3 regions of the Mesorhizobium sp. M8A.F.Ca.ET.207.01.1.1 genome follow, and region 2 is predicted to be linked to each of the others. Evidence: riboswitches for the same ligand, from Rfam matches in the RefSeq annotation. Region 2 holds a riboswitch; each other region holds the start of a gene.

Region 1 (6,309 bases), on a different contig from region 2:
TTCTTTACGCGCATTTCGGCATCTATGCCGCGCATGGCGCGGTGGCGGTGTTCGCCCTGGCCTTGCTGGCGCTGTTCTGGACCTACCGGCTGGGTGACAACCCGTCGATCCGCCCGGGTAAGACGCGGCCGGCCAATCCGCTCGCCAATATCGGCCGCTTCGTGGCGCAGCCGAGGCTCAGACTCGCCTGGCTGATCGCCTTCGGCCGCTCCTGCTTCTGGACGACATTCTTCGTCTATGGGCCGCTGTTCATGGTCATCACCGGGCAGGGCGATATCGCCGGCGGCCTGCTGGTCTCGGCCGGCAACGCGCTTTTGTTCATGGCTATCTTCTGGGGCAAGGCAGGAAAGCGCTTTGGCGGCCGGCGCACCATGACGTTTGCCTATTTCGCCATGTCGGCATCGCTGCTGGCCGCCGGCACGATCGGAGCGACAGCACCGTTGCTGACCGGCGCCTTCCTGTTGTGCGGCGCCTTCTTCACCATCGCGCTCGACGCCCTGGGTTCGACCGCCTTCATGCGCTCGGTACGCTCCTATGAGCGGGCGCAGATGGCGGCGGTCTACCGCACCTATCTCGATTTTTCCGAACTGACGCCGCCGCTGGTCTATTCGGTGGTGCTGGCGTTCTTCGGCCTGGGATCGGTGTTCGTCACCCTCAGCCTGCTGGCGGCGTTTTGCGGCTTCATGACCTGGCGCTACCTGCCGAAGTCCCTGTAGGTATGTCGATATTCAGGTGATGCCGGCCTGACCTGAATCTCGACATACCCTCATGTCACCGCCGCATGGCGCTCGCGCACCCAATTGTGGAAGCGGTGCAGATCATATTCCTCGGGCATCAGCACGCCGGCTGTGTGGCGCATCGAGCGCAAGCCCTTCTGGTTGACCTCGCAGATGGCGGCGTCCTCCTCCAGCACCTGTGTGCCAAAGGTGATGATGTTGTCGATATCGGTCTCGGCGAGGGCCTCGGGCGCGAACAGCCACTCCGCGACAAGCTCCGTCTGTTCGGGACCGAGCGGCACCAGGCGCACGGTCCTGACATAGTCGACATGGCCGACGATGAACATCGAGGGCAGGCTGGTGGCATAGGTCTGGCCGGCGCTGCGTTCCGCCGGCTTCAGCCCTGAGAAGACCGGCCCGTGCGTCTGGCCGTCGCGCGACCAGGTCTGGGCGCCTGCGCGCAAGCCGCCGGAAAATTCCGGCGCGTCATTGTCGGCGTGGCGGAGCCATTCGGGATCGTCATGCCGGCTCATCAGGCCGCGGCCATAGATCGGCACCAGCCGCGACAAATCCTTGTGGACGCCCGGACAGTGCAGGCACTCGTTGAAGTTTTCCCAAAAGATCTTCCAGTTGCAGTTCATGACCTTGCGCAGCATATGGCCTGAGACCAGCGTTTCGAGCGGCCAGTTGCCGAGGTTGCCGGAAGCGGGATCGAAGGAGGATTGCGCCGAGCCGGCGGCATCTTCAGCAAGATTGACGAAGACGAAGCCGCGCCACACCGAGAGCGCGACGCGATAAAGCGGGTGATCGGCCTTGTCGAAGCTGTCGGGCAGCGATTTCGACGGCACGCGCACCAGGTCGCCGCGCAGCGAGTAGGACCAGGCATGATAGGGGCAGGTTATCAGCCGCGCTTTCAGGCGGCCCTCGCTCTCCTGGCAAAGCTGCGAGCCGCGATGGCGGCAGGTGTTGTGGAAGGCGCGCAGCTCACCTGTGTCGTCGCGCAGCACGAGGATGTCCTGCGTGCCGATGCGGAATCGGCGGAAGGCTAGCGGCTGCGCCAGATCGGCCTCGCGGCAGACGAGCAGCCAGTCTCTGTACCAGATGGCGTCGAGATCACGCTTATAGCTCTCCTGGTCCCAATATGCCGATGAGGGCAGCGTCGGCTCGGTACGGGTCAGCCCGTTATAAGGATCGCGCTCGCTGGCATTGGGCTGCATGGCTGGCTTCCTGTGAGGCTTGCCAGCCGACACCCGGCCATGAAGTTTGTCAATCAGGACGGGATGGGAGCGGCTTTGCCGATACGACGCTCCTGCGCTGGCGGCTGTCGGAATTTGGTTTGCCGCGCGCGGCGAATTTCCCTATAGTCACCAACGTCGTCGGTTCCTTTTTGGGAGCCAAGAGGGAATGCGGTGCGGGCGAGGTTTCGCCCAATGCCGTGGCTGCCCCCGCAACTGTGTGCGGTAGTCCTCTCCATATGCCACTGAAGATTTTTCTTCGGGAAGGTGGGGAAGGGCGCTTATCCGCGAGCCAGGAGACCTGCCGGCGGCGAAAAGACTGACTTCTATGCCCTCGGGTGGAGGGCGAAAGGACTGGAAATGACCACTGCTACCGTCTCCCTCGGCGCCTCCGTCTCCTCGCAGTCGCGCTTCATGCAGCTCGCGCTCGCGGCGCTGCTCGGCATCTTCGTCGTTGGTTTTGTCGGCTTCTCACACATCGATGCGGTCCACAACGCCGCCCACGACTATCGCCACTCGATGGCCTTTCCCTGCCACTAACTGGGATCTGACATCATGAACCTTTTTCGCAACGTCGTGTTCGTCGCGGCGATCGCGGGGCTCGTGGCCGGTGTCGTTCTCGCCTGCATGCAGGCCTATGCGACCGTTCCACTGATCCTGAAAGCGGAAGTCTACGAACAGGCCGGCGGCGGCCATCACCACGACCATGGCGCGGCACCCGCCACAACCGATACCGGCGCCGTGAGCACGGCCGCTCCGGCAGGCAATGCCATGAGTTCCGCCGCGCCGGCAGCGGAAGCAGCTGCTCCGGTAGCGGAGGATGAAGGCTGGGCGCCGGCCGACGGCTTAGAGCGTTTCGCCTTCAGCGTGCTCGCCAATATCGTCACCGGCATCGGCTTCGCATTGGTCCTGGTCGCGGTTTCGGAATTCGCAGGCGGCGTCGGCAACTGGCGCCAGGGCGTTTTCTGGGGTCTGGCCGGCTTTGCAGTGTTCACACTGGCGCCTGGCCTCGGCCTGCAGCCGGAGTTGCCTGCAATGCCGGCGGCCGATCTCCTGCCGCGCCAGATCTGGTGGTCGGCAACGGTGGCGGCAACCGCAATCGGCCTTGGCCTGATCGTGTTTCGCAGATCGCTGCCGTTGACCATCCTCGCGGTCTTGCTGATCGTCGCGCCGCACATTGTCGGCGCGCCGCAGCCCGACAGCTTCGAGACACCGATCCCGGAAGGCCTGCACCATCAGTTCGTGGTGGCGGTGACGGTGACAAATCTGGTGTTCTGGCTGGTGCTCGGCGCGGTCGTTGGCGTGGTTCGCGGGCGCTTCACCGGCACGGCGACCAGCCTGCGCGACAGCTTTGCCTGATCTGGGCAAGCTGACCTTCATCATCGGTGGTGCGCGCTCCGGCAAGAGCGCGCACGCAGAAACCCTGGTGGCGGCGTTGCCCTCGCCATGGGCCTATATCGCCACGGCGCAAGCCTATGACGACGAGATGCATGAACGCATCGCGCTGCACCGCTCGCGGCGCGGCGAGGGCTGGTCGACCATCGACGCGCCACTCGACCTTGCCGAAGCCCTGGAGGCGTTGCCGGATGATCAGCCGGTGCTTGTCGACTGCCTGACGCTGTGGCTGACCAATCACATGCTGGCGGATCACGACGTCGAGGCCGCGTGCCGACGGCTGGCGGACGTTCTGTCGCGGCCGCGCGGGCCGTGGTTCGTGGTGTCGAACGAGGTCGGGCAAGGCATCGTGCCCGACAATGCGCTGGCGCGGCGTTTTCGCGACGACGCCGGTCGGCTCAACCAGCGGGTCGCCGCGGTCGCCGATACGGTGCTCCTGATGGTGGCGGGGCTACCGCTCAAGGTGAAATGAAATGACCGAAGACAAGGGCTCCAAAGACCGGGATGAAGAACGCCATCGCGCCAAGATGGCCAAGCGCAAGGCGGTGCAGGACGCCGAGGTCGCGGGCAAGACGATCGAGAAGGGGTTGCTGATCGTCAACACCGGCCCCGGCAAGGGCAAGACCACGGCCGCCTTCGGTCTCGCACTGCGGATGCTCGGCTACGGCAAGCGCGTCGGCGTCGTCCAGTTCATCAAAGGCAAATGGCACACCGGCGAGAAGGACGCTTTCGCCGCCTTCGGCGACCGGGTCGTCTGGCATGCGATGGGCGAGGGGTTCACCTGGGAAACGCAGGATCTGAAGCGCGACATCGCGGCCGCCGAAGCCGCCTGGGCCAAGGCCGTGGAATTGATTGGCGACCCCTCGATCAGCCTTGTCGTGCTCGATGAACTCAACATCGCGCTGCGCTACGATTATCTCGATCTCGACAAGGTGGTTGCCGCGCTCAAGGCTCGCCGCGAGGGCCTGCACGTTGTCGTCACCGGTCGCAACGCGAAGCCGGCGCTGGTCGAGGCGGCGGACCTGGTCACCGAGATGGGGCTGACGAAACACCATTTTTCCGCCGGCGTAAAAGCGCAGCAGGGCATCGAGTTCTAGAACACCAGGATTGCGATCACCGCGATCAGCCCAAACAGGCCAATCAGCAAATAGTCGGCGACACGATAAAGTTGGAGCGCCCGCCGGATGTCGCCGCTGTCGACATCGCGTCGTCCGCCTTCGCCCATGAAGACGTCGTCGACCACGACGCCGCCATAGCTGCGCGGCCCGGCGAGCGCGAGGCCAAGTGCGCCGGCCATGGCCGCTTCCGGCCAGCCGGCATTGGGCGAGCGGTGTTTTTTCGCGTCGCGCCGTACCGCCTGCCAGGCATTGCCGGGGTCGGTGCCCTTGACCAGGAAAGCGGCCAGCACAATCAGCACCGCCGTCAGCCGTGATGCCGGCAGGTTGATCCAATCGTCGAAGCGTGCCGCCGCCCAGCCGAAGGCCTCATGGCGTGGGGTGCGGTGGCCGATCATCGAATCGGCGGTGTTGGCGGCCTTGTAGGCGGCGCCGCCGGCCAGCCCGCCGACACCGGTCCAGAAGGCGGGGGCGACGATGCCGTCGGAGAAATTCTCCGCCAGGCTCTCGATCGCCGCCCGGCAGACGCCGGCGCGGTCCAGCGTTTCGGGATCGCGGCCAACGATTCGCGAGACGGCGGCTCGGCCCATGTCGAGGCCTCCGCTGTCGAGCGCGTCGGCGACGGCTTCGACGTGTTCGTAAAGGCTTTTCTGCGACAGAAGCGATGTCGCCAGAAGGACGGCAATGATCAATCCCAAGGGGACGAACCAGAGCAGGACAAGCTGCACGCAAAGACCTGCTGCCGCCGGCACCAGCACGATGACGAGAAGCGCCTGGACACCACGTTGGCGACGCAGCGCGTCGGGATCAGTGGCGCGGTTGAGCCTCAAGTCGAGAAAGGATATCAGCCTTCCGAACCACGTCACCGGATGGCCGATGGCGCGAAACAGCCAGTCGGGATAACCGAGGGCGAATTCGACAACCAATGACAGGAAAGCGATCAGGACTGACATGAAGCTTCTTGAAGGAGCGGTGGACCATGGTGGAAGTCTTGGCCGGGCAAGGGCGCTTTTCCCTAGTGCCGTGCTGCCGTTCGTCGACCTCTCGACCGGTATCAATCCGCACTCCTACCCGCTTTTCGACCTGCCCGCCACCGCCCTGTGGCGATTGCCGGAGGCCGTGCGTGGGCGCGAGCTCATAGAGATTGCAGCCAAGACCTACGGCGCGCCTTCCGCGGGAAACGTCGTGGCGGCGCCTGGTACGCAGATCCTGCTGCCGCGCGTGGCATCGTTGGTGCGGCCCGGCAAGGCATTGGTGCTCGCGCCGACCTATGCGGAACACGCAAGGGCGGCGGCGATTGCCGGGCACGAGGTGGTCGAGGTCGGCGATTTCGCCGCGCTGGCCGACGCAGACCTGGCCATCATCGTCAATCCGAACAATCCGGATGGGCGCATCATCGAGCGCGACCGGCTGCTTGCGCTGGCCGCCAAGCTGTGCGCCAAGGGCGGGCTGCTGGTCGTCGACGAGGCGTTCATGGATGTGGGCCCGCGCGAACATAGTCTCGCCAGCGATGTCGGCCAGGGCGGCATCGTTGTGCTGCGTTCCTTCGGCAAGTTCTTTGGTCTGGCCGGACTGCGGCTTGGGTTCGCGCTTGCCGATGCGCCAACGGCTGAACGGTTGGACACGCAGTTCGGGCCGTGGGCCGTCGCCGGACCGGCGTTGGAATATGGCATCCGCGCGCTCGCCGATCTCGGGTGGCAGGATGCGATGCGGGCGTCGCTGGTGGATGCGTCGGCGCGCCTCGATGCGCTGTTCGGCCGTTTCGGCGTTCGCGTCGCTGGCGGCACCACATTGTTCCGCTATCTCAGCCTCCCCGATGCCGGCGGCTTGTTTTCCGCGCTTGGCGAA
Region 2 (6,309 bases):
TTCAAGGTCGAGAAAAGGGGCCGCGCGGTCACGCCTCCGGCGAGATCGATCAGCACATAGTCGTCGCCGACACTGTCTAGTCCGTTGAGCAGGCCGGCGGCGACGGTGCCGGATTTCCCGGCTCCACCCGAGCCGGCAAGGAGGATACCCTTGCCATCGATGCCGAGCGTGCCGGCATGGGTCAGCCGCATGCCGCGTGCGGCATATTCCCAATGCAGGAAGGCGCGCACCGGTGCCCCCGGCTCCCAAGGCGGAAAGGCATCGGCCGAGGCCATCAGCTGTACGCCAACGCAACGTTGCGGATCGTAGATCTGCCAGAAATCTAGATCGTGGAAATAGTGGCCGCGTAACCCCGCTTCGGCGAGCCGTTTGGCAAAGCCGTGCTCGGTGAAATGCGCGTCGCCCCATCGCGCCGGCTCCGGGATGCCGTCGATGCCGGGATGAGCGATGAAGATGCGGCAGGTGGACGGTTCCTGATCGTGAGCGGCCTCGACAAATGCATGGCTCAGGGCGTCGGCGAGCACACCGTGACCCAGATGCACGGCCAGTTCCAGCCCGGGCAGCCGAACCCGCCGTATGGTCGGATAGCGCGAGGCAGCGCCTTCAGCGGCGGCGATGAGATACCGGGCGTAGTCCGGCAGGGTTTCGAGCGTGACGCGCGGCATCAAGCGCCTTCCATCACGGCTGCGGCCGGCCGATCAGGAAGCCTGCTTGACCGCCGGCCAGCCAAGGGGTTCCTCGACCTCATGGATGGGATCAACGACGATCAAGTCCGCGAGGTCGTCGTGGATGCTGACATTGAGCGGCTCGCTGGTGGCGGCAAGCTCGGCTTGCAATTCGCCCGGCAGTGGCTGCGCCGCCGCTTCCGAACGCACCAGCAAACCCAGTTCGAGCAGCTGCGATATGAAGTGTTCGAGTTCGGCCTGGCTTATTGTCGAGCCGCCCGCGGCCAGCCCGATCAGAGCCTGGGCGTCCGCTCCGGACGAAAGCACCTGCCACGCCTTGCTGCCGGAATCGGAGAAGCCGAAATATTTGCCATTGGCAAGGTTGAGCACCACGGCCTCGCCATCGAAGGATTCGAAAACGATATCCCGGCTCGCAACCGCATAGGCATGGGATTCATGCTTCATTGTTGCCCCGCTTTACATCCCTGCCCGCCAGCAGGACCGCTTCCACCGACAACGCCTGTAGACTTTCGGTCGTTCCTTGGCAAGGTAACCTTGCCGGCAAGGCGCCGACATTTCCGGGATCAGTCGAAGGACGGGCGGATCAAGCCTCGATTTCCAGCGCCGACAATGGCTTGGAACAACAGGCCAGGATGAAGCCGTCGTCGATCTCATGATCGAGGATGCCGCCATTGTGGCTCATCTCGACGCTGCCGGAGACTTTCTTCACCTTGCAGGTTCCGCACAGGCCGAATTCGCAGGCCGCCGGTATTCGCACGCCCGAGGCGCGCGCGGTCTGCAGCACGGTCTGGCCGGCGACGCAGTCGGCGTCGACATCCGAAAGCGCGAAGCGGATCGGCGTCGCGGCTTCGACGGAAATTGCCGCGCCGTCTTCAGCCGGCGCGGCAAACGGTGCCGGGACTTCGTCCACGGCCGGCGCGGCAAAGCTTTCCTGATGGTATTTTGCCATGTCGAAGCCGGCGGCTTCGAGCATGCCGCGCACGGCGCGCATGAAGGGATCGGGCCCACAGCAGAAGATTTCGCGTTCGCGGAAATCGGGTGCCAGGAGCGGCAGCCGGATGGCGTCGATGCGGCCCATATGGCCGTACCAGCCCTCGCGGCTCGACCGCTCCTCGATCATGAAGCCGAGCGACAGGCCAGGCATGTGGCCACCGAGCAGTTCGAGTTCCTTGCGGAAGATGATTTCTTCCGGGCGCCGCGCGCAGTTGACGAAACCGACATCGGTCCATGGCGCACAGTCGTTCAGCCAGCGCAGCATCGACATCATCGGCGTCACGCCGGAGCCGGCCGAGACGAACAGATATTTCGCCGCCGGATGGCTGTGCAGTGAAAAGTCGCCGCCCGGTCCATAGGCCTTGACGTGCGAGCCGGGCGCCAGGTGATCGAACATCCAGCGTGTGCCGATGCTGCCCGCCTGCGCCTTCACCGTCACCGCGATCGAGAACGGCCGCGACGGCGACGACGACAGCGTGTAGGTGCGCATCAGCGGCCCATCCGGCGTCGGCAGTTCCAGCGTCACGAACTGGCCCGGCTTGTAGCGGAACCAGGTCTGGTTGTCGGACCGGAAGGTGAAGGTCTTGACGTCGGGCGCCTCGTCGCTGACACCGGTCACTTCCAGCACCTGCAGCCTGTCGTTCCAGGGCGCCATCTGGTCGAGATGGCGATAGAGGCCAAGGTCGGTCATCGCATTCATCCCTGCATACCTTTCATTTTGCGGATGTCGTGATCCCAAAACCGCTGCACACTTTTGGGTGACATGCGCTAGGCGACGCTGCGCAGCGCCGGCCGCCCGCCTTCGGCCAGGCGCGGACCGATGAAGCGGGCATACCAGTCGACGAACTGGATGACGCCGCCTTCATGCAGCTCCGAATACGGGCCGGGTTCATAGGCCGGCGACAGGATACCGAAAGCGTTCTCCTCGACGATGCGGCGGTCCTGGTCGTTGGTCTCGGTCCAGACATGGGTGAGTTCGGCGAGATCGTAGTCGACACCCTCGACCGCGTCCTTGTGCACCAACCACTTCGTCGTCACTGCCGTTTCGGTGGCGCTGACCGGCAGCACGCGGAAGGTGACGGCATGATCAACGAGGATGTGGTTCCAGGTCGTCGGGTAGTGATAGTGCATCAGCGTGCCGATGCGGTCGGCCGAAACGCTGTCGGACAGGTCCTTCCTCACCGCCCGCTTGCCGGTCATCGTGTAGCTCTGGGCGTCGCGCAGCAGCGGCGCGCGGGTGGCGCGGTATTGCCCGGCCGGGTCGATGCGGAATTTGCTGGGCAGGCCAACAGCTTCGCACTTCGCCCAGTGCGCCAGCATCTCCGGATCGCTGTCGGCGCCTTGCACGCCGGTCACGGTCGGTGCTTCCGGGAAGGTCTTGCACAGTTCGGGATGATTGCCCGCGCAATGATAGCATTCGCGGTTGTTTTCCCAGACCAGCTTCCAATTGCCCTTCTCGATGATCGTGCTCTCGAAGGCGATCTTGGCCTCGCTCAGCCGGTGCGGCTTGAGATAGGGCTCGATCATCGCCCGCATCGGCGCGAAGTCGGCCGGCTCCTTGGCCAGGCAGATGAAGACATAGCCGGCGACGCTTTCGCAGGCGACCGGCTTCAGCCCGAACTGGCTCTTGTCGAACCCCTCGGCCATCTGGCGGGCGAACAGCAGGCGCCCGTCCAGCTCATAGGTCCACTGGTGATAGGGACAGACCAGTTTGGCGGCCATGCCCTTGTCGCTGTTGCAGACGCGGCTGCCGCGATGGCGGCAGGAATTGTGGAAGGCGTTGATCTTGCCCTGCTGATCGCGCACCAGCACGATAGGATAGTCGCCGATCTGCACGGTGATGAAGCTGCCCGGCTTGGGCAATTCGCAATCGTGGCCGATGAACAGCCAGTCGCGATACCAGATCAGCTCCATGTCGAGCTTGAAGTAGTCCGGGTCGGTGTAAAAAGGCTGTTCCAGCGAAAAGCCTTGTCTGCGGCTGTTCAAGAGCCTCAGCATGTCGTTGCGCGCGTCCATGTCCTGTCCTCATTTTCAAGGACTGAACTGGTGGTGATTGAGGAAGGACTGGACGCAGATCGGCGCAAAGCCGGACAAACACCATCCGCCTCTTGACCGCCCACCGCGATCAGTCGAGTTCTAGCCATCTCGGGCTGGTTTCCGGGCTCTGGAGTCGTCCTTACGGACCATCGCGACACCTTCCCAGGCTTACGCCCAGTGGTCTCCCGTTGCGACTTGAACTCCACCACCGTTGCGGGGGCAGCGCCGGAATCTGACCGGCTTCCCAATTCTCCGCTCCGTCGTCACGCAGCGGCACCTGAGATGCCTGATCTAATCACGGCAGGGTTTGCGACATCGGCATGAAAAGCGACATCGCATCCATGCGGCGCGACACGCATGCTGGAACGTCGTGACAGGGGTCGCATCATCAAATCGCCTTCTGTCGCCAGGCGCGCCGGCACCGTTTTTCGACCCCTTTGCCGGGGGCGAAAAGGTTAACAGTTTCGAAAAGTGACTATTAGCAGATTCTAAAATCGAACCGAACGGTTCGTTTCTGTTGACGGTGCGTGCAGGACGGTGTGAACGCCGAGCCTCCGATACAGTTGGTGATCGGGGTGTCATTTTTAGCTAACTGATTGATATAACGACAGAAAATAACAGATGTGGAAATCATTGGTACAATTTCAAGTGGTAGAGTCATGGTCCACGCTGAACAACTTCGTGATTGGAAACAGCAGAGGTGCTCTCCCACATCGGGGCGGTCCGAACGACGCGATTTTAATCCCAAGACACGCCGCTAGACGGACGGAAAAATACTGGAGTACCCAAAATGAAAAAGATTGTTCTCACTGCCGCCGCCCTTCTGGCCATTTCCGGCAGCGCCTTCGCTGGTAGCGACCATTACGGTTCGAACGCCGCCACCCCCGCTGCCACTGTCGACAGCTCGTACACCGCTTCGACCAGCAAGTCGGAGCCGGCTGCTCAGACGCCTGCCCAGGGCGCCGACCACAATCTCTTCGGCAACAACTAACAGCCGATCCCCGGCTTGCGGCGGGGCGACCCTGCCGCGCGGGGTGGATGCCACAAATTCAGGAGTACCTAAAATGAACAAGATCCTCATTGCCGCCGCCGCCGTCCTGGCCCTCTCCGGCAGCGCCTTTGCCGGCAGCGACAACTACGGTTCGAGCGGCGCCAACCAGGCGGCTGTCACGTCGACCGACAACGCGAACACCGCGTCGATCGGCAAGTCGGCTCCGGCCACCGAGGCGCCTGCCCGGCCGGGTAGCGATCGCAACCTCTTCGGCCGTTGACGCCTGTTGCGAGTGGCGGGCTCGCTCGCCACTCGTGGAATTCAAGACATCAGGAGTATTGGAAATGAACAAGATCCTCATTGCTGCCGCCGCCGTTCTGGCCCTCTCCGGCAGCGCTTTCGCCGGCAGTGACAACTATGGCTCCAATGGCGCCAATCAGCCCACTGCATCGTCGACCGTCAATGTCGATACGTCGCATACGGGTTCGGTCCGCAACAGCGACTCACCAATCTACAAGCTGCTCAACTCGTCCGGCGACGTGCAGAAGTCCGCCCCTCACGGCGCAGACCGCAATCTCTTCGGCAACAACTAACCAGCCGTCGTGATGTATAAAAAGAGAGCGACGGGCCTGCCCGCCGCTCTCTTTTTGCGTTGTCGAGACATGGCTGGCCTCAGGCGGCTTTTGCTTCCGCTTCGTGCAGCGCGAACGACCGTCCATCCGCATCGAAGATATGAAGGTCGCCGGCATTGGCGGTCAACTGCAGCGTCGAGCCGCGCTTGACCTCGACATTGCCCGGCAGCTTGGTCACCAGCGGCAGGTCGGCACGGCCGATGTCGATATAGACCAACTGAACCTCGCCGAGCTGCTCGACATAATCGACCGTCCCCTCGAACAGATAGTCCGCACCACTGGCGATCGCGAGATCTTCCGGCCGCACGCCGAAGCTGACCGCCGCTCCCTTTGCCGAAGCAGGCGTCGCGATCGGCACCGTCGCCTTGCGGCCGCCGACATGGCTGATGATGGTCGGGTTGCCCGTCTTGTCGACCGTGGCCGGCAGGATGTTCATGGCCGGCGAGCCGATGAACTGGGCGACGAATAGGTTGCCGGGGTTCTTGTAGAGCTCCATGGGGGTGCCGACCTGCTCGATGTGGCCATCCTTCAGCACCACGATGCGGTCGGCCAGCGTCATCGCCTCGACCTGGTCGTGGGTGACATAGATCATGGTCGTGTTGGGCATCGATTCCTTGAGCTTGGCGATCTCGATACGCGTGGCGACGCGCAGTGCCGCGTCAAGGTTCGACAGCGGTTCGTCGAACAGGAACACTTTTGGATTGCGCACGATGGCGCGGCCGATGGCGACACGCTGACGCTGGCCGCCCGACATCGCCTTGGGCAGGCGGTCGAGATATTTGGTCAGCTGCAGGATTTCGGCGGCCTGCCGCACCCGCTTGTCGATCTCGGCCTTGCTTTCCTTGCCGATCTTCATCGAGAAGGCCATGTTGTCGTAGACTGTCATGTGCGGATAGAGCGCGTAGGACTGGAACACCATGGCGATGCCGCGCTTCGATGGCGGCACGTCGTTGACCACCTGGCCGTCGAT
Region 3 (6,309 bases), on a different contig from region 2:
GCCATCGAGTTCGGGCAGCACGACATGCATGGCAAGGTCGGCCGGCGCCAGGCCGCGCTGGTTGTTTTCCCAGATGTCGCGACGCGTGGTGGCGACGATGACCTGGAAAACCGGCACGCCGGCGCGGTTGAACAGGGTTTCGACACCGGGTTCGGCACCCGAAGCGAAGGCGGTCGCGGTGATGATGGCGGCAGGTTTCAGCGATGCGATGGCATTTTCGACGAACGCCAGGGACACAGGATCCTTGAGGCTGGAAACGAAGATCGGGACCGCTGCCAGTCCCTGGGAGCGCAAGGCCTCGGCCAGCGCATCGATCGGGGCAACGTCGGCCGCGAGCAGCATCGAGCGGTAGAAGAGGATAGGGACGATGGGAGCACCGACATCTGAAAGGTCCGGCTCCTCCGCGACCCCCAATCCAGACTGATAGTAACCGGCCTTCGGCACGCTGACCGGACTGGCGACGGACGTATCCTGTCCAGCCAGGCCTGCCAGCCTCCGAACCAGCGCGCTCATATTGGCCGGGCCGCCCTCTCGGAAATAGCCAAGCAGGCCGTCGAGTTCGGCGCGTGGCAGCGTCGAGGCTTCGATCAGCCTGAGATCCTCGTCATGGCTTTCACCCGGAAGCAGCGCCAGTTTGATGCCGCGCTCACGGGCAATCACCGCCAGCTGGTCGCAGCCATAGCGCCACCAGTCGTTGCCGCCGAGGATGCGCACTAGGATGACCTTGGCATGGCGGGCGACGCTGTCGATCCAGAGGTCGACGGACATGGGATGGCGCAGATCGCGCAGTGCCGCAAGCCGCATGGAGGGCAGGCGGTCGGCGTCCGCCTTCCACGCCGCCGCCAGTCCGGCGAGATCGCTGTCGGTGAAGGACAAGGCCACGATATCCGCCGGCGTCTGCCTGAGATCGACAGGCTCGGCGAGGTCGTCAAGCGAAGCGGAGGTCGTGGTGAGGATGTGCATCGCGGTCCGTGTCTAATCAGCCGGCGAGGATACGTTCGATCGCCGGACGGTTCAGCCCCTTGAGACCAATGACGACCAGGCGCGAGCGGCGGTCGTCCTCGGCGCTCCAGGCACGGTCATAGTAATGATTGACCCGTGGGCCGACGGCCTGCAGCAGGAGCCGCATCGGCTTGCCGCCGACCTCGACGAAGCCTTTTACACGCAGCACGTTTTCCTGTTCGGCGGCCTCTGCGACACGTTTTGCCAGATCGTCGGGATTGGCGATCGAGGGAATGTCGACGATGAACGTGTCGAAGTCGTCATGCTCGTGGTCGAATGCGCCGTCGTGATGGGACTTGCGGTTCTCGATGTCGTCCTCGACGGCAAGACCAAGCCCGAGCAGCACCGAGGGATCGACCTTGCCATGCGACGTCGGCACGATCTTCACGGCGCGGGCGGAGTGTTCGTTGACGATGGCGTTGGCGCGGGCCGCGCCCTCGGCGTCCATCAGGTCGCTCTTCGACAGGATGATCAGGTCGGCGCAGGCGATCTGGTCCTCGAACACCTCTTCGACCGGATCGTCATGGTCGAGGCTTTCGTCCCCGGCGCGTTGCGCCTGCAGGGCTTCCATGTCGTTGGCGACGCGGCCTTCCGCAAGTGCGGGACCGTCGACCACGGCGATGACGCCATCGACGGTGACGCGGCTTTTCACCGTCGGCCACTGGAACGCCTGGACCAGAGGTTTGGGGAGGGCGAGACCGGAGGTTTCGATCAGGATGTGGTCGACCTTCGGCGTCAGCGACAGGATCTGGTCGAGCGCTGGCACGAAATCGTCGGCGACGGTGCAGCAGATGCAGCCATTGGCCAGTTCGACGATGTTTTCCTCGGGGCAGGTGTCGATACCGCAGCCCTTGAGGATTTCGCCGTCGATGCCGATATCGCCGAATTCGTTGACGATGATGGCAATCCGCTTGCCGCCGGCATTTTCCAGGAGATGGCGGACCAGCGTCGTCTTGCCGGCGCCGAGGAAGCCGGTAACGACGGTGCAGGGAACGCGGGAGAGATTGCCGGCCGAATTTGGAGCGGTCATATCAAGTCCTTCAGCATGTCGAGAGGAGGGATGCGGGCAACGAGGCCGCGCTTGAGGCTATCGGGCCGGCCGCGCCAGGGAATGACGCCGTCGGTCGAGGTGGCGAAGAGTTTCGCGCCGGCGACGAGATCGGCGCCGCTGGTTGTGGTCAGGTCGCCGAACACATAGCTCCAGCATCCGTCGCGCAGGATCGCGGCGCTCAGCCTGCGCTTGCAATTGCCGAGGCATTCGACCGTGCGGATGCGAATTTGCTCGCCCGAGGCGGCTTGGCGGGTATCTTCAGCCAGAAGTTCGCCGGCCCGGGGATGGGCGTCGGAACCGGTCTCGTCGCGACAGGAGGCGCAGACGATGACAGTGATGCCGGCCAGGGGATCATCCCCGCCGGACGAAATGTCCGTTGTTTCAGCCGAGAAACTGCTGTCGCGATCCAAATCAGGCTCCTTGCCCGGAAAACCCGCCGGGCGATCGGATTCTTGCATTCCAGACGGCAGGTCTCCTGGCTCGCGGGTCATCGCCTTGGGTAGCCGCCTTCCCGGGACAATCCCAGTGGCTTTCGGCCTTGGCTCTTCGCTTACAGTTGCGGGGACAGCCGCGGATTTGGGCTTTTCGGCCCGCACCGCATTCCCTCTTGGCTCCTCCCTTTGCCGAGAGGAGACCGTCTGGATCGGATTTAGGCTCTTGCGGGCAGCGGTGTCAACGCGAGCTTACGACACCGCGATGTCGGACAGCGCCGGGCCGAGGTCGCCGGCAGGCGTCACTTCGATGCGTTCAAGCCCAAGCCAGCCCTGCATCTGCTTCAATTCCTCGAAAAGTTCAGCGGCGGTTTCAGGCGGCGCGCCGGGCTCGGCATAGGCGGCATGGACGCGCAGGACACTGGCCGGCCGGTCGGCTTTGAGGTCGACGCGCGCCACGATCCTGTCGCCAAGCAGGAAGGGCAGGACATAGTAGCCGTATTGGCGCTTCTCGGCCGGGGTGTAGATTTCGATGCGATAGTGAAAATCGAACAGCCGCTCCGAGCGCGAGCGCTCGAAGACGACGGGATCGAACGGCGCCAGCAGGGCGCGGGCCTCGATCTTGCGTGGCAAACGCGCATCCCTGTGAAGGTAAGCTGGCTTGTCCCACCCCTCGACACGGACCGGCAACAACTCGCCGAGTTCGACCAGTTCCTCGAGCCGGCCTTTCATGTCGGCGGGGGAGAGCCGGAAATAGTCGCGCAGGTCGCCTGATGTGGCGATGCCGTGGGCGCGGGCGGAAATGCGCAGCAGTTCGCGGTGCGCGTCCGGGGGCGCCGGTACCGGCAGGTCGAGGATCGCTTGCGGCAGCACCCGCTCCGGCAGGTCATAGAAGCGCTCGAAACCGCGCCGGTGCGCCGTGGTGATGCGGCCGGCCCAGAACAGCCATTCGAAGGCGTGCTTGGCGTGGCTCCAACCCCACCAGCCGCCGGAGCCTTTCTGGCCTTCCAGCGCCGAAGCGGCGATCGGGCCACGATCGACGACCTGGCGGTAGATCTCTTCTATATAGGCAGCGTGCTCACGGCCCCATTTGGCCAGCCCCAGATACATTTCATCGCCTTGCTCGGCGCGCTGCATGCGCCAGCGCATCAGCGGGTACGTCTCGACCGGCAGGAATGAAGCCTCGTGCGCCCAATATTCGAACACCGTGCGCTTACGCGTCACGGCGGCGTTGTCGAGCAAGGCGACGGGATAGGGACCCAGACGCGAATAGAGCGGCATATAGTGGGCACGCACCACCGCACTGACGGAATCGATCTGCAACAGGCCGGTGCGGGACAGAACGCGGGCGAAATGGCGGCGGTCGGGCATGCCGGCGGGGCGGGGATCGAGAAATCCCTGAGCGGCGAGCGCGATGCGCCGGGCGGCGGCTAGCGAGATCTTTTCCTTCATGCAGGCGTCACTCTGAGGGTGCTTTGACAAAGATGTGATGGGTGATTCCAGCCCATGCTAGCAGGGTTTTGGCGGCAACCCTGTCAGGAGAGAAAAGTGGAGTAAAAAGAGAAGGAAATCAAACAGGAGCCTATGAGACCAGTTTCTCCCGGAATGCCGTCCAGCTCGTTGTTTTGAACAAGGTTTGACTTGCTTCGCTGGAAGTGCTGCGCTAACCCTCGCCGCGTTGCAGCATAGGCTCCTTAAAACGGTTCAGCGGTTAAACTGTCACGCTTCCGCATTAAGGTCCGGTGCTGTAATCAACGTGGATTGGCGCCAACGGAAAGCCGCTGCATGAACGCACTCCTCAGTTCGTACCTGCCCATCGTCCTGTTCATCGGCGTGGCGCTGGTGGTCGGCCTGGCGCTGCTGGTCGCACCGTTCCTGGTGGCCTACCGCAACCCCGATCCCGAAAAGCTGTCCGCCTACGAGTGCGGTTTCAACTCGTTCGACGATGCCCGCATGAAGTTCGACATTCGTTTCTACCTGGTGTCGATCCTGTTCATCATCTTCGACCTCGAAGTGGCCTTCCTGTTTCCCTGGGCAGTGTCCTTCTCGAAGATCGGCATGCTCGGCTTCTGGTCGATGATGGTGTTTTTGGCGGTGCTGACCATCGGCTTTGCCTATGAATGGAAAAAAGGAGCGCTGGAATGGGATTGAACGACAGTTCAGGCACCCTCGTCGCGCCAAAGCCCAAGGGCATCATCGATCCCAACACCGGCAGGCCGGTGGGGGAGGACGATCCCTTCTTCCTCGAAATCAACAATGAGCTTGCAGACAAGGGTTTTCTGGTCACCTCGACCGAGGCGCTGATCACCTGGGCGCGCAGCGGCTCGCTGATGTTCATGACCTTCGGTTTGGCGTGCTGCGCGGTCGAGATGATCCACACCTCGATGCCGCGTTACGATTCGGAGCGCTTCGGTGTCGCGCCGCGCGCGTCTCCGCGCCAGTCCGACATCATGATCGTGGCCGGCACGCTGACCAACAAGATGGCGCCGGCGCTGCGCAAGGTCTACGACCAGATGCCGGAGCCGCGCTACGTCATCTCGATGGGCTCCTGCGCCAATGGCGGCGGCTATTACCACTATTCCTATTCGGTGGTGCGCGGCTGCGACCGGGTCGTGCCGGTCGACATATATGTGCCCGGCTGCCCGCCGAGCGCCGAAGCCCTGCTCTACGGCATTCTTCTGTTGCAGAAGAAGATCCGCCGCACCGGCACGATCGAACGGTAAATCCATGGCCGCATCCCTTAGCGAACTGTCGACCTATCTCGGCGAGAAGCTGCCTGGCCGCTTCGGCGACGCTGTGCTCGCTTACGGCGAGCTTACCGTTCACGTCGAGCCGCAAAACCTGATCGAGGTAATGACCTTCCTGCGCGACGATGCGCGCTGCCAGTTCATTTCGATCATCGATGTCTGCGGCGCCGACTATCCGTCGCGGGCCAAGCGCTTCGACGTCGTCTATCACCTGCTTTCGCCGAAGCAGAATGTCCGCATCCGCATCAAGGTGCAGGCCGACGAGGAGACGATGGTGCCGTCGGTCACCGGCGTCTATCCCGGCGCCGACTGGTTCGAGCGGGAGACCTACGATCTCTATGGCGTGCTGTTCTCGGGCCATCCGGACCTGCGCCGCCTGCTGACCGATTACGGGTTCGAAGGCCATCCGCTGCGCAAGGATTTCCCGCTGACCGGTTTCGTCGAAGTGCGCTACGACGACGAAGCCAAGCGCGTCATCTACGAGCCGGTCGAGCTCAAGCAGGAATTCCGCAATTTTGATTTTCTTTCCCCTTGGGAAGGCACCGATTACGTGCTGCCCGGGGACGAAAAAGCCAAGACGAATTGAGGCGCCAGAATGGCTGAAACCTCCGTCCGCAATTTCAACATCAACTTTGGACCTCAACACCCTGCGGCGCATGGTGTATTGAGGTTGGTCCTTGAGCTCGACGGCGAAGTCGTCGATCGCGTCGATCCGCATATCGGCCTGCTGCATCGCGGCACGGAGAAGCTGATCGAGGCCAAGACCTATCTGCAGGCGGTGCCTTATCTCGACCGGCTCGACTATTGCGCGCCGATGAACCAGGAACATGCCTTCGCGCTTGCCGCCGAGCGCCTGCTCGGCATCGAGGTGCCGAGGCGCGGCCAACTGATCCGCGTGCTCTATTGCGAGATCGGCCGCATCATGTCGCACATCCTCAATGTGACGACGCAGGCGATGGACGTCGGTGCGCTGACGCCGCCGCTGTGGGGCTTCGTCGAGCGCGAAAAGCTGATGGTGTTCTATGAGCGGGCTTCAGGTTCGCGCATGCATGCGGCCTACTTCCGGCCTGGCGGCGTC

The links. A riboswitch is a leader RNA that binds a small molecule or an ion and turns the genes downstream of it on or off. The one in region 2 is predicted to bind cobalamin.
Region 1: it holds a riboswitch for cobalamin, as region 2 does, so the genes downstream of both, EN850_RS24025 (CbtB domain-containing protein) here and EN850_RS11415 (aromatic ring-hydroxylating dioxygenase subunit alpha) in region 2, are expected to answer to the same signal.
Region 3: it holds a riboswitch for cobalamin, as region 2 does, so the genes downstream of both, EN850_RS23810 (DUF1636 family protein) here and EN850_RS11415 (aromatic ring-hydroxylating dioxygenase subunit alpha) in region 2, are expected to answer to the same signal.

The regions. Positions count from the first base shown of each region.
Region 1 is NZ_SRUS01000008.1:247,316-253,624, forward strand. Features, by position in the region: gene EN850_RS24015 (MFS transporter) at 1-716, shown strand, start outside; gene EN850_RS24020 (aromatic ring-hydroxylating dioxygenase subunit alpha) at 767-1,933, opposite strand; cobalamin riboswitch at 2,077-2,275, shown strand; gene EN850_RS24025 (CbtB domain-containing protein) at 2,312-2,491, shown strand; gene EN850_RS24030 (CbtA family protein) at 2,507-3,310, shown strand; gene cobU (bifunctional adenosylcobinamide kinase/adenosylcobinamide-phosphate guanylyltransferase) at 3,303-3,818, shown strand; gene cobO (cob(I)yrinic acid a,c-diamide adenosyltransferase) at 3,820-4,443, shown strand; gene cbiB (adenosylcobinamide-phosphate synthase CbiB) at 4,440-5,414, opposite strand; gene cobD (threonine-phosphate decarboxylase CobD) at 5,413-6,309, shown strand, end outside.
Region 2 is NZ_SRUS01000003.1:543,657-549,965, forward strand. Features, by position in the region: gene EN850_RS11400 (serine kinase) at 1-665, opposite strand, end outside; gene EN850_RS11405 (PqqD family protein) at 699-1,130, opposite strand; gene EN850_RS11410 (hybrid-cluster NAD(P)-dependent oxidoreductase) at 1,270-2,370, opposite strand; gene EN850_RS11415 (aromatic ring-hydroxylating dioxygenase subunit alpha) at 2,448-3,695, opposite strand; cobalamin riboswitch at 3,810-4,012, opposite strand; gene EN850_RS11420 (DUF680 domain-containing protein) at 4,507-4,707, shown strand; gene EN850_RS11425 (DUF680 domain-containing protein) at 4,781-4,987, shown strand; gene EN850_RS11430 (DUF680 domain-containing protein) at 5,052-5,300, shown strand; gene ugpC (sn-glycerol-3-phosphate ABC transporter ATP-binding protein UgpC) at 5,380-6,309, opposite strand, start outside.
Region 3 is NZ_SRUS01000008.1:201,883-208,191, forward strand. Features, by position in the region: gene EN850_RS23800 (cobaltochelatase subunit CobN) at 1-963, opposite strand, end outside; gene cobW (cobalamin biosynthesis protein CobW) at 980-2,032, opposite strand; gene EN850_RS23810 (DUF1636 family protein) at 2,029-2,463, opposite strand; cobalamin riboswitch at 2,501-2,707, opposite strand; gene EN850_RS23815 (winged helix-turn-helix domain-containing protein) at 2,737-3,936, opposite strand; gene EN850_RS23820 (NADH-quinone oxidoreductase subunit A) at 4,270-4,635, shown strand; gene EN850_RS23825 (NADH-quinone oxidoreductase subunit B) at 4,626-5,207, shown strand; gene EN850_RS23830 (NADH-quinone oxidoreductase subunit C) at 5,212-5,817, shown strand; gene EN850_RS23835 (NADH-quinone oxidoreductase subunit D) at 5,827-6,309, shown strand, end outside.